DNA from 2 places in the Vogesella lacus genome. Region 2 is predicted to be linked to the other one. Evidence: predicted binding sites of a transcription regulator. Region 2 holds the regulator's gene; the other holds the start of a gene.
What was found. The regulator HrcA, encoded in region 2, represses chaperone genes, less so after heat shock. The targets are predictions, from matches to a motif close to ATTAGCACTCGNNNNNNNCGAGTGCTAAT.
Positions count from the first base shown of each region.

Region 1: the regulator HrcA is predicted to act here: its motif matches at 2,354-2,382, upstream of rpoH (RNA polymerase sigma factor RpoH).

Region 1 covers NZ_CEETQT010000004.1:347,173-351,347, forward strand. Annotated here, with positions in the region: gene ACZ9W6_RS07400 (PglL family O-oligosaccharyltransferase) at 1-1,410, shown strand, start outside; gene rpoH (RNA polymerase sigma factor RpoH) at 1,459-2,319, opposite strand; gene ftsX (permease-like cell division protein FtsX) at 2,437-3,345, opposite strand; gene ftsE (cell division ATP-binding protein FtsE) at 3,342-3,995, opposite strand; gene ftsY (signal recognition particle-docking protein FtsY) at 4,034-4,175, opposite strand, start outside.
Region 2 covers NZ_CEETQT010000003.1:204,293-208,467, reverse strand. Annotated here, with positions in the region: gene dnaX (DNA polymerase III subunit gamma/tau) at 1-777, opposite strand, end outside; gene mltB (lytic murein transglycosylase B) at 831-1,862, opposite strand; gene hrcA (heat-inducible transcriptional repressor HrcA) at 1,953-2,969, opposite strand; gene recA (recombinase RecA) at 3,210-4,175, shown strand, end outside.

The sequences.
Region 1 (4,175 bases), on a different contig from region 2:
CGAGAGGAAATCGGCGAAGAATTACTACTTGTCTATCTCTGTTGGGGGCTGGTTATCGGTGCGCTGTTGCAATCGCTGATCGGCATCATCCAGTGGAGTGGCCTGGTCCAGTCTTTGGGCGGGCTACTCTTTTATGACAGCGCGCATCCGACCAGTAATATCTTTGGCCATATCGGGCAACGTAACCAATACGCACATTATCTGAGCTGGGGCATGGTTGCCGTGGCATGGTTGGCAGCAATCGGCCGACTCGGACGCGTGATGGCGATTGCTCTACTGTTATGGCTGGGCTTTTCTGTGGCGATTGCAGGCTCGCGCACGGCCCTGCTTTATATCGTGATCATCTTGGGGGTGTCAGCGATCTGGCACTGGCGATTCAGAGAAAATACGACACGACAGGCATTATTATGGCTGACTCTGGCGGCTTTGGCCTTGTTCGCCATGCAGTTTGCCCAGCCGCTATGGCAGTGGTTGTTTGCCGACGGCGGCACGCATGGGGCAAGCGGTATCCAGCGTCTTGCGGCCAACTCTGATGGAATGGGGGCAAGAAGACTGGCGGAGTGGCATAAGGCGTGGTTGAGTTTTGTCCACGCGCCGCTGTTCGGCATTGGCTGGTCGCAGTTTGCCGCCGAGAGTGTGCGTTTGCAGTTGATGCCGATTTTTGCCGATAGTGGTGTCAATAGCGGGCTGTTTACCAATTCGCACAACCTGCCGCTGAATTTGCTGGCTGAAATGGGGGCTATCGGCTTTGCCGTGTTTGCTCTGGGCTTGCTCTGGGTATTGCTGCCATTCTTTGGTAAGCAAGCCAAGCCTCATCATCAGCTCGCCTTGCTGCTTTTGGGGATCTCGCTGACACACAGCATGCTGGAATACCCGCTGTGGTATCTGTATTTTCCTGCGGTACTGACAATCGCTCTGGCGCTGGCGCCGGGTAATCCGAGCGTTGAGGTCTCTTGCCCGCGCTTGCTGCAAGGTGTTGCCGTATTGATGCTGTTTCTGTCGGTCTACGGCAGTATCCGTTACGTTAATCTTCAGGACTTGTATCAGCCGAGCCAGCCCGAAGAGCAGCAGGCCTTGCTGGAGATCGCCGGCAAGGAGCCTTTGTTTGCCTTTCATGCAATGGCAATGCTGGATGATGTGGTGAGGCCATCGGCACAAACGCCGCCTGAGCAGCGACAGTGGATTGCGCAGATGGTCCGAATGCGGCCGTATCCGGATGTCTTGCGTAAGGAAGCGCAGTTTCTGGCACTAGAGGGCAAGCAACGCGAAGCCGCCTTGACCATGCAGATGGCACTGGCCTCGTTTCCGACTTACGCACAATTCTTCAGTCGTGCTCTGGCTACCAGCGAGCCGGCCTGGGCGAGTCTGCAATTGCAGGTTGAGCATTTCCGGCAAACCAGTGGTAACTGAATAAAAAAAGACCGCCAGCGGCGGTCTTTTTTTTCGGCAGTAGCGGCATCAGGCGTCGATGACTGCGCCGGCACTCAGTGCCAGCTTCATTTTACCCAGTGCCTTGGCCTCGATCTGGCGAATGCGCTCGGCAGACACGCCAAACTCGGCAGCCAGATCATGCAAGGTAGCACCACCATCATCGGCCAACCAGCGGGCCTCGATGATGCGGCGGCTGCGTGGATCCAGCGTGGCAAGCGCATCCAGCAGACCATCGCTTTGCAGATGATCGAAAGCGCGACGCTCCAGTGTGACGGTGGGTTCGTTATGCGCGTCAGCCAGCCAGTCAATCGGCGCGTAACCATCTTCGTCATTGTCATCGGCGAGCAGGGCAATATCCTGGCCGCTCATCCGCGTTTCCATCTCGAGCACTTCTTCAGGCTTGACACCCAGATCGGCAGCGATCTCCTGAGCTTCGGCATCGCTGAGGGCGGCAAAGCTTTTCTTCATGCTGCGCAGATTGAAGAACAATTTGCGCTGTGGCTTGGTGGTGGCAATGCGGACCAGACGCCAGTTGCGCAGGATGAACTCGTGCATCTCGGCCTTGATCCAGTGCACGGCAAAAGAGAACAGGCGCACGCCGCGATTCGGCTCGAAGCGCTTGACGGCCTTCATCAGCCCGATATTGCCTTCCTGGATCAGGTCAGCCTGTGGCAGGCCATAACCGGAATAACCGCGAGCGATGGAAACCACAACACGAAGGTGAGACATCACCAAGCGCTTCGCCGCATCCAGATCACCGTGTTGCTGGTGACGGCTGGCAAGCTCGAACTCTTCTTCCGGTGTCAGCATCGGGACGCTGTTAACGGTCTGGATGTAATGCTCCAGACTGCCATTGGAAGACAATACGGGCAGGGCAATAGTGGACATGGATACTCTGACCTCCTACAGAAGACGGCTTTATCTTAGCACTCGTGTATTGAGAGTGCCAGAAGGCCAAAAGTTTCGCCAATCGCCATTGTTAATGAATGTGATTGGCGAAAACTCTTAACTTGGGCGAACGCGTCGCAAATGACTATCAGCAGCCAGGCGTGCGCCAAAGATGCTGAGTAGTATGGAAATGCCGAGAAGTTGCAGCAGTTGGACCAAGTCCAGTGGCAGCAGTCTGGCGCTAATGCCGTACAGCGACGAGAACTCGAGCAGCGCAGGGTTGGCCGCATGAGTCAGCCAGCTGGTGAGCGCCCAGCACAACAGGCCAGCGAACAGTCCTTGCCAGGCTGCGTGGTGCAGGAAGGGGCGGCGAATAAAGCTGTCAGTGGCACCGATGAGCTTGGAGACAGCGATTTCTTCCTGTCGCGACAAGATCTGCATGCGGATGGTGTTGTGATTGATCAGCACCATGGCGACGGCAAAGACGGCGGCCAACAGCCAGGTCAGCTGTTCCAGCAGGCTGACGAGGGCATGCAGCTTGCGCGCCCATAGGCCATCAAATTGTGCGAGTTCGACCATAGGCAGGCCCGACAGTTCTTTCTGCAGCAGATCAAGGCTATCGGGCTCCAGTGCCTTCGGCGTCACCACAAAGGCGTGTGGCAGCGGATTATTGCCCAAGCCTTCGCTGATTGCCGTCAGGCCGCTCTGCTGTTCAAGCTGCTGCAAGGCGCGACTTTTGTCGATGAACTCGAAGTTTGCCACTTTCGGATGACTTTTCAGGCTGCTTTCGACCGCAGCCAGATCGGCGGCCTCGCTGGACAACTCCATGAACAGCGTGATCTGCGGTGTGGTATTCAGCTGACCCAGCCATTGCTGCGAGCTGTTGACCATCAGGTATAAGGAGCAGGGCAGTGCCAGTGCCACGGCCAGCATCAGCAGATTGAGCAGATTGCCTACTGGCTGGCGCAGCATGCGTTGCAGCGCGCGTGAGGCACTTTGCCAGTGCAGGTAGAAATAATGTTTCATGCGGCAAATTGTCCTTCACGCAGGCGGATGATGCGGCGACCGTAGTCTTCCATCAGCGTCTCGTCATGAGCGGAAATCATGACGGTCACACCGACCTGATGGAATGACTTGAACAGCTCCATGATGTCCAGCGCATAGGCGCGATCAAGGTTGGCTGAAGGCTCGTCGGCCAGCAGGATGCTCGGACGATGCACGACGGCGCGCGCGATGCACAGACGTTGCTGCTCACCACCTGACAGACGAATCGGCATGACTTTTTCCTTGCCGGCGAGGCCAACCTTGTCGAGTGCCGCACGCACGCGGCGCAAGGCATCGCGGCGATCGAAGCCGATGATGTCCAGCGGCAGCATGACGTTATCCAGCACCGAGCGGTCGAACAGTATTTTGTGGTCCTGAAAGACAATGCCGATATGCTGTCTGACATAAGGCAGCTGGCTTGAACGCAGCTTGCTCAGGTTCTGGTTGTTGACAAAAACCTGGCCGGATGTGGCGCGTTCAATACCGGAAATCAGTTTCAGCAAGGTACTCTTGCCGGCACCGGAGTGGCCGGCAAGGAAAACCATTTCACCGTCGTCAACCGAGAAGCTGAGATTCTTCAGCGCCTCGTGACCACCGGGATAGCGTTTGGTTACCTGGTCGAATCGAATCATGCAAACAGGACTCCGCAAGGGTTCAAGGTTGGCCGCAATCAGTCCAGCAGGGCATCGACAAAGTCGCGCGCGACAAACGGGCGCAGATCGTTAATGCCTTCGCCGACACCGATAAAGCGCAGCGGAATCGGACGTTGCTTGGCAATGCCGGCAATCACGCCGCCTTTGGCTGTGCCATCA
Region 2 (4,175 bases):
AGCGGCCGCCAGCGCTGCCAGCAAGGCAAACAGATAACGTTTGTCGACCGCACCCAGCATGGCGCGCACGCCGTCTTCCTTCACTTCGCCAAGGCCATAGGCAATTGCCTGATCCAGCAAGGACTGCGCATCACGCATCGAACCAGCCGCCGCACGGCCAAGCAAGGCCAGCGCGCCGCTTTCGTAGGGCACGCCTTCGACATCGAGCATATGCGCAAGATGGCTGGCCACCTGCTGCGGCGTCATATTGCGCAGCGAGAATTGCAGACAACGACTGAGCACCGTTACCGGCACTTTTTGCGGGTCGGTGGTGGCAAGGATGAACTTGACGTGGGCAGGCGGCTCTTCGAGGGTCTTCAGCATCGCATTGAAGGCACTTTTGGACAGCATGTGCACTTCGTCGATGATGTAGACCTTGTAGCGGCCCATGGTCGGCGTGTACTGGGCGTTTTCCAGTACCTCGCGGATATTGTCGATGCCGGTATTGGACGCGGCGTCGATCTCGAGCAGATCGACAAAGCGACCGCCGTCAATCTGGGTACACGCCTGGCAGACGCCACACGGCTCGGCCGTCGGCCCCTGCTCGCAATTGAGGCTCTTGGCCAGAATGCGGGCGATGGTAGTCTTGCCGACACCACGCGTACCGGTCAGCAGGTAGGCGTGATGCAGGCGTGATTCTTTCAGCGCATTGGACAGCGCCCGGATTACATGCTCCTGACCAACCAGGTCAGCAAAGCGTTTCGGGCGCCACTTGCGGGCGAGCACTTGATAAGTCATGGCGGCGATTCTAGCAGCTTGTGCCGCCTTGTGGCAGGCACAAGCTGGTCAGTTCACGGGGCCAAAGGTGCCGGCGCAAACTTGGCCTGCAGATAACGCGCGCGGATTTCCTGCGACATTTCGTGCGCCACCATCGCATACAGCGTGCTCTTGTTGTAGCGCGTGGTGGCGTAGAAATTGTTCAGGCCCAGCCAGTAACGGGTGATGCCTGGCGAGACCTCCAGCGGCACCAGCACGGCCAGCGCCTTGTCGCTGACGTCGGCCAGCGGCACCACACCACGGGCTTTCAGCTCTTTCACCGTGTAATGCAGGTTGAACTTGTCCTTGTTCAGCGCCTCGATGTCGGCCTGTGGTGTGACCTCGGCCGGAATCACCACATCGTCGCCTTTCAGCCAGCCATGCAGCTGGAAGTAGCTGGCGACACTGCCAATGGCGTCGGCCGGGTTATTCCAGATATCGCGATGGCCATCGCCATCGAAATCGACTGCCCACTTCAGGAAGCTGGACGGCATGAACTGCGGAATGCCCATCGCGCCGGCGTAGCTGCCCTTCAGTGTCAGCGCATTGATGTTTTCCTCGCGGGCGAGGCGGAAAAACGCCGTCAGCTCGTCACGGAAAAACGCGGCGCGGCGCGGGTAGTCAAAGGCCAGCGTCGACAAGGCATCGGCCAGACGGAAGCTGCCGGTCACCTGGCCATAGCGCGTCTCGATGCCGATGATGGCCACCACCATCTCGGGCGGCACACAATAAACCTGCTCGGCACGCTCCAGCGTGGCGGCGTGCTGCTGCCAGAACGCTACGCCCTGGTTGATGGTCTTGTCGGTGAAAAAACTCTGGCGAAACTGGTACCACGGCCGCGCGGTCGAGGGGCGGTCCATGATCTGGATGATATTGGGCTTGAGTTCGACATTGGCGAACACCGCCTCCATCTCGGCACGGTTCAGCTGGCCGCCGGCGACTTGTTCGTCGATATAGCGCTGCACATCGGCGCGAGCAAGAAAGCCGGCATCCGCCAGCGCCGGCATGGCGGCGAGGCCGGCCATGACGGTGCAGGCACCAGCAACAAAACGGGAAAATCGGGACATGCCGTCTCCAGGTCAATGATTAAAGTTGGCCGCAAGGCAGCAGATTCGGTGGCAGCTTAACGCAAATGGCGGGCGGCAATAAAACCGGGGCTAATCCTGATAGCTGAGCGCGCCCGACAGCAGCCGCGCGGTGATGTCGACAATCGGAATCACCCGCTCGTAGGCCATGCGCGTCGGGCCGATGACACCGAGAGTGCCGACCAGCTGGCCGTTGCGGTGATACGGCGCAGTCACCACGCTGCAATCGCCAAGCGTCATGACACCGGACTCCTCGCCGATGAAAAGGTTCACCCCCTGCGCACCGCGGCTTTGCTCCAGCAGGCGCATCAGCTCGGTCTTGCGCTGGAAGGTATCAAACAGCTCGCGCAGGCGCTGCAGGTCGTGACTGAAGTCATGCACATGCAAGAGATGGCTCTCGCCGGCAATCACCACCTCGTCCTCGCCCAGCTGCTGCTGGCTGATGCGCAGCGCCGCCGTCATCAGCGCGCTGATATCGCCCTGCAAGCTGGACAACTCCTGCTCCATGCGAGCCAGCACCTCGGCCAAGGCCTGGCCGGCGTAGTGCTCGTTGAGGAAGTTGGCCGCAGCTATCAGCTCGTGGCTTTCGTAGTCACGCGGGGTGTGAAACAGGTGGTTCTGCACATCACCGTCCAGCGTTACCAGAATCATCAGCACGCGGCGCTCGGACAGGCGCAAGAATTCGATCTGGCGAAACGCACCGTCGGCACGCTGTGGCGTCAGTACCACGGCGGCAAACTGGGTGAGATCGGCCAGCATTTGCGAGGCGGTCTGCAGCATGCGCTGCGGGCTGTCCGGCTGCATCGCATGCTGCATGCCATGCAGGGTCGCCTCATCCAGCTGGCCTATGGTCAGCAGGCGATCGACAAACAGCCGGTAGCCCTGCGGCGTCGGCACCCGCCCGGCCGAGGTGTGCGGCGAGGCGATCAGGCCCTGTTGCTCGAGATCGGCCAACATATTGCGGATCGAGGCCGGCGACAGCTCCAGCCCCGACACGGTCGCCAGTGTTCTGGATGGCACCGGCTGGCCGTCGGCGATATAACGCTCGACCAGCACTTTCAGCAAAAATTGTGTGCGTTCGTTCAGCATATTGTTCATTCTGTCATGGCTGGCGGTTGCTTCATAGCCGGCACGCCTGCCGGCATTCGGCATTTATGCAACGTTGGCCGCAAGGCGGTTTGTGCGATAATCCGCGGATTCACAACAGGATATGTGTACGCCAGCCACAAGCTGCAAGGCCGTCCGGCAAATTAGATTTGGCAGGCCACCTGAAAACGTACATAATCAAATTCATCCTGAACATTACCGGTTTACCGATACGGAGCAAGCATGGCAGAACGCACCGAAGACAAGAGCAAGGCCCTCGCGGCCGCCCTGGCCCAGATCGAAAAGCAGTTCGGCAAGGGCTCGATCATGCGCATGAGCGACAACCAGGTGCATGACAACCTGCAGGTGATCAGCACCGGCTCGCTCGGCCTTGACCTCGCCCTAGGCGTAGGCGGCCTGCCACGCGGCCGTGTCGTCGAGATCTACGGCCCGGAATCGTCCGGTAAAACTACCCTGTGTCTGCAGGTGGTGGCCGAAGCGCAAAAACTGGGCGGCACTTGCGCCTATATCGACGCCGAAAACGCGCTCGATCCGTCCTACGCGCAAAAGCTGGGCGTCAAGGTTGACGAGATGCTGATCTCCCAGCCGGACACCGGCGAACAGGCGCTCGAAATCGCCGACATGCTGGTTCGCTCCGGCGGCGTGGACATCATCGTGGTCGACTCGGTGGCCGCGCTGGTGCCTAAGGCCGAAATCGAAGGCGAAATGGGCGACAACCACGTCGGCCTGCACGCCCGCCTGATGAGCCAGGCGCTGCGCAAGCTGACCGGCAATATCAAGCGCACCAACACCCTGGTGATCTTCATCAACCAGATCCGCATGAAGATCGGCGTGATGTTCGGCAGCCCTGAAACCACCACCGGCGGTAATGCGCTGAAGTTCTACGCCTCGGTGCGTATGGATATCCGCCGTATCGGCGGCATCAAGAAGGGCGACGAGGTCATCGGCAACGAAACCCGCGTCAAGGTGGTGAAGAACAAGGTATCGCCACCGTTCCGCGAAGCCATCTTCGATATTTTCTACGGCGAAGGTATCAGCCGCGAAGGCGAAATCATCGATATGGGCGTGGAGCACGGTTTCATCGACAAGTCCGGCGCCTGGTATGCCTACAAGGGCCAGAAGATCGGCCAGGGCAAGGACAATACCCGTGGCTGGCTGAAAGACAATCCGGCCATCGCCCAGGAAATC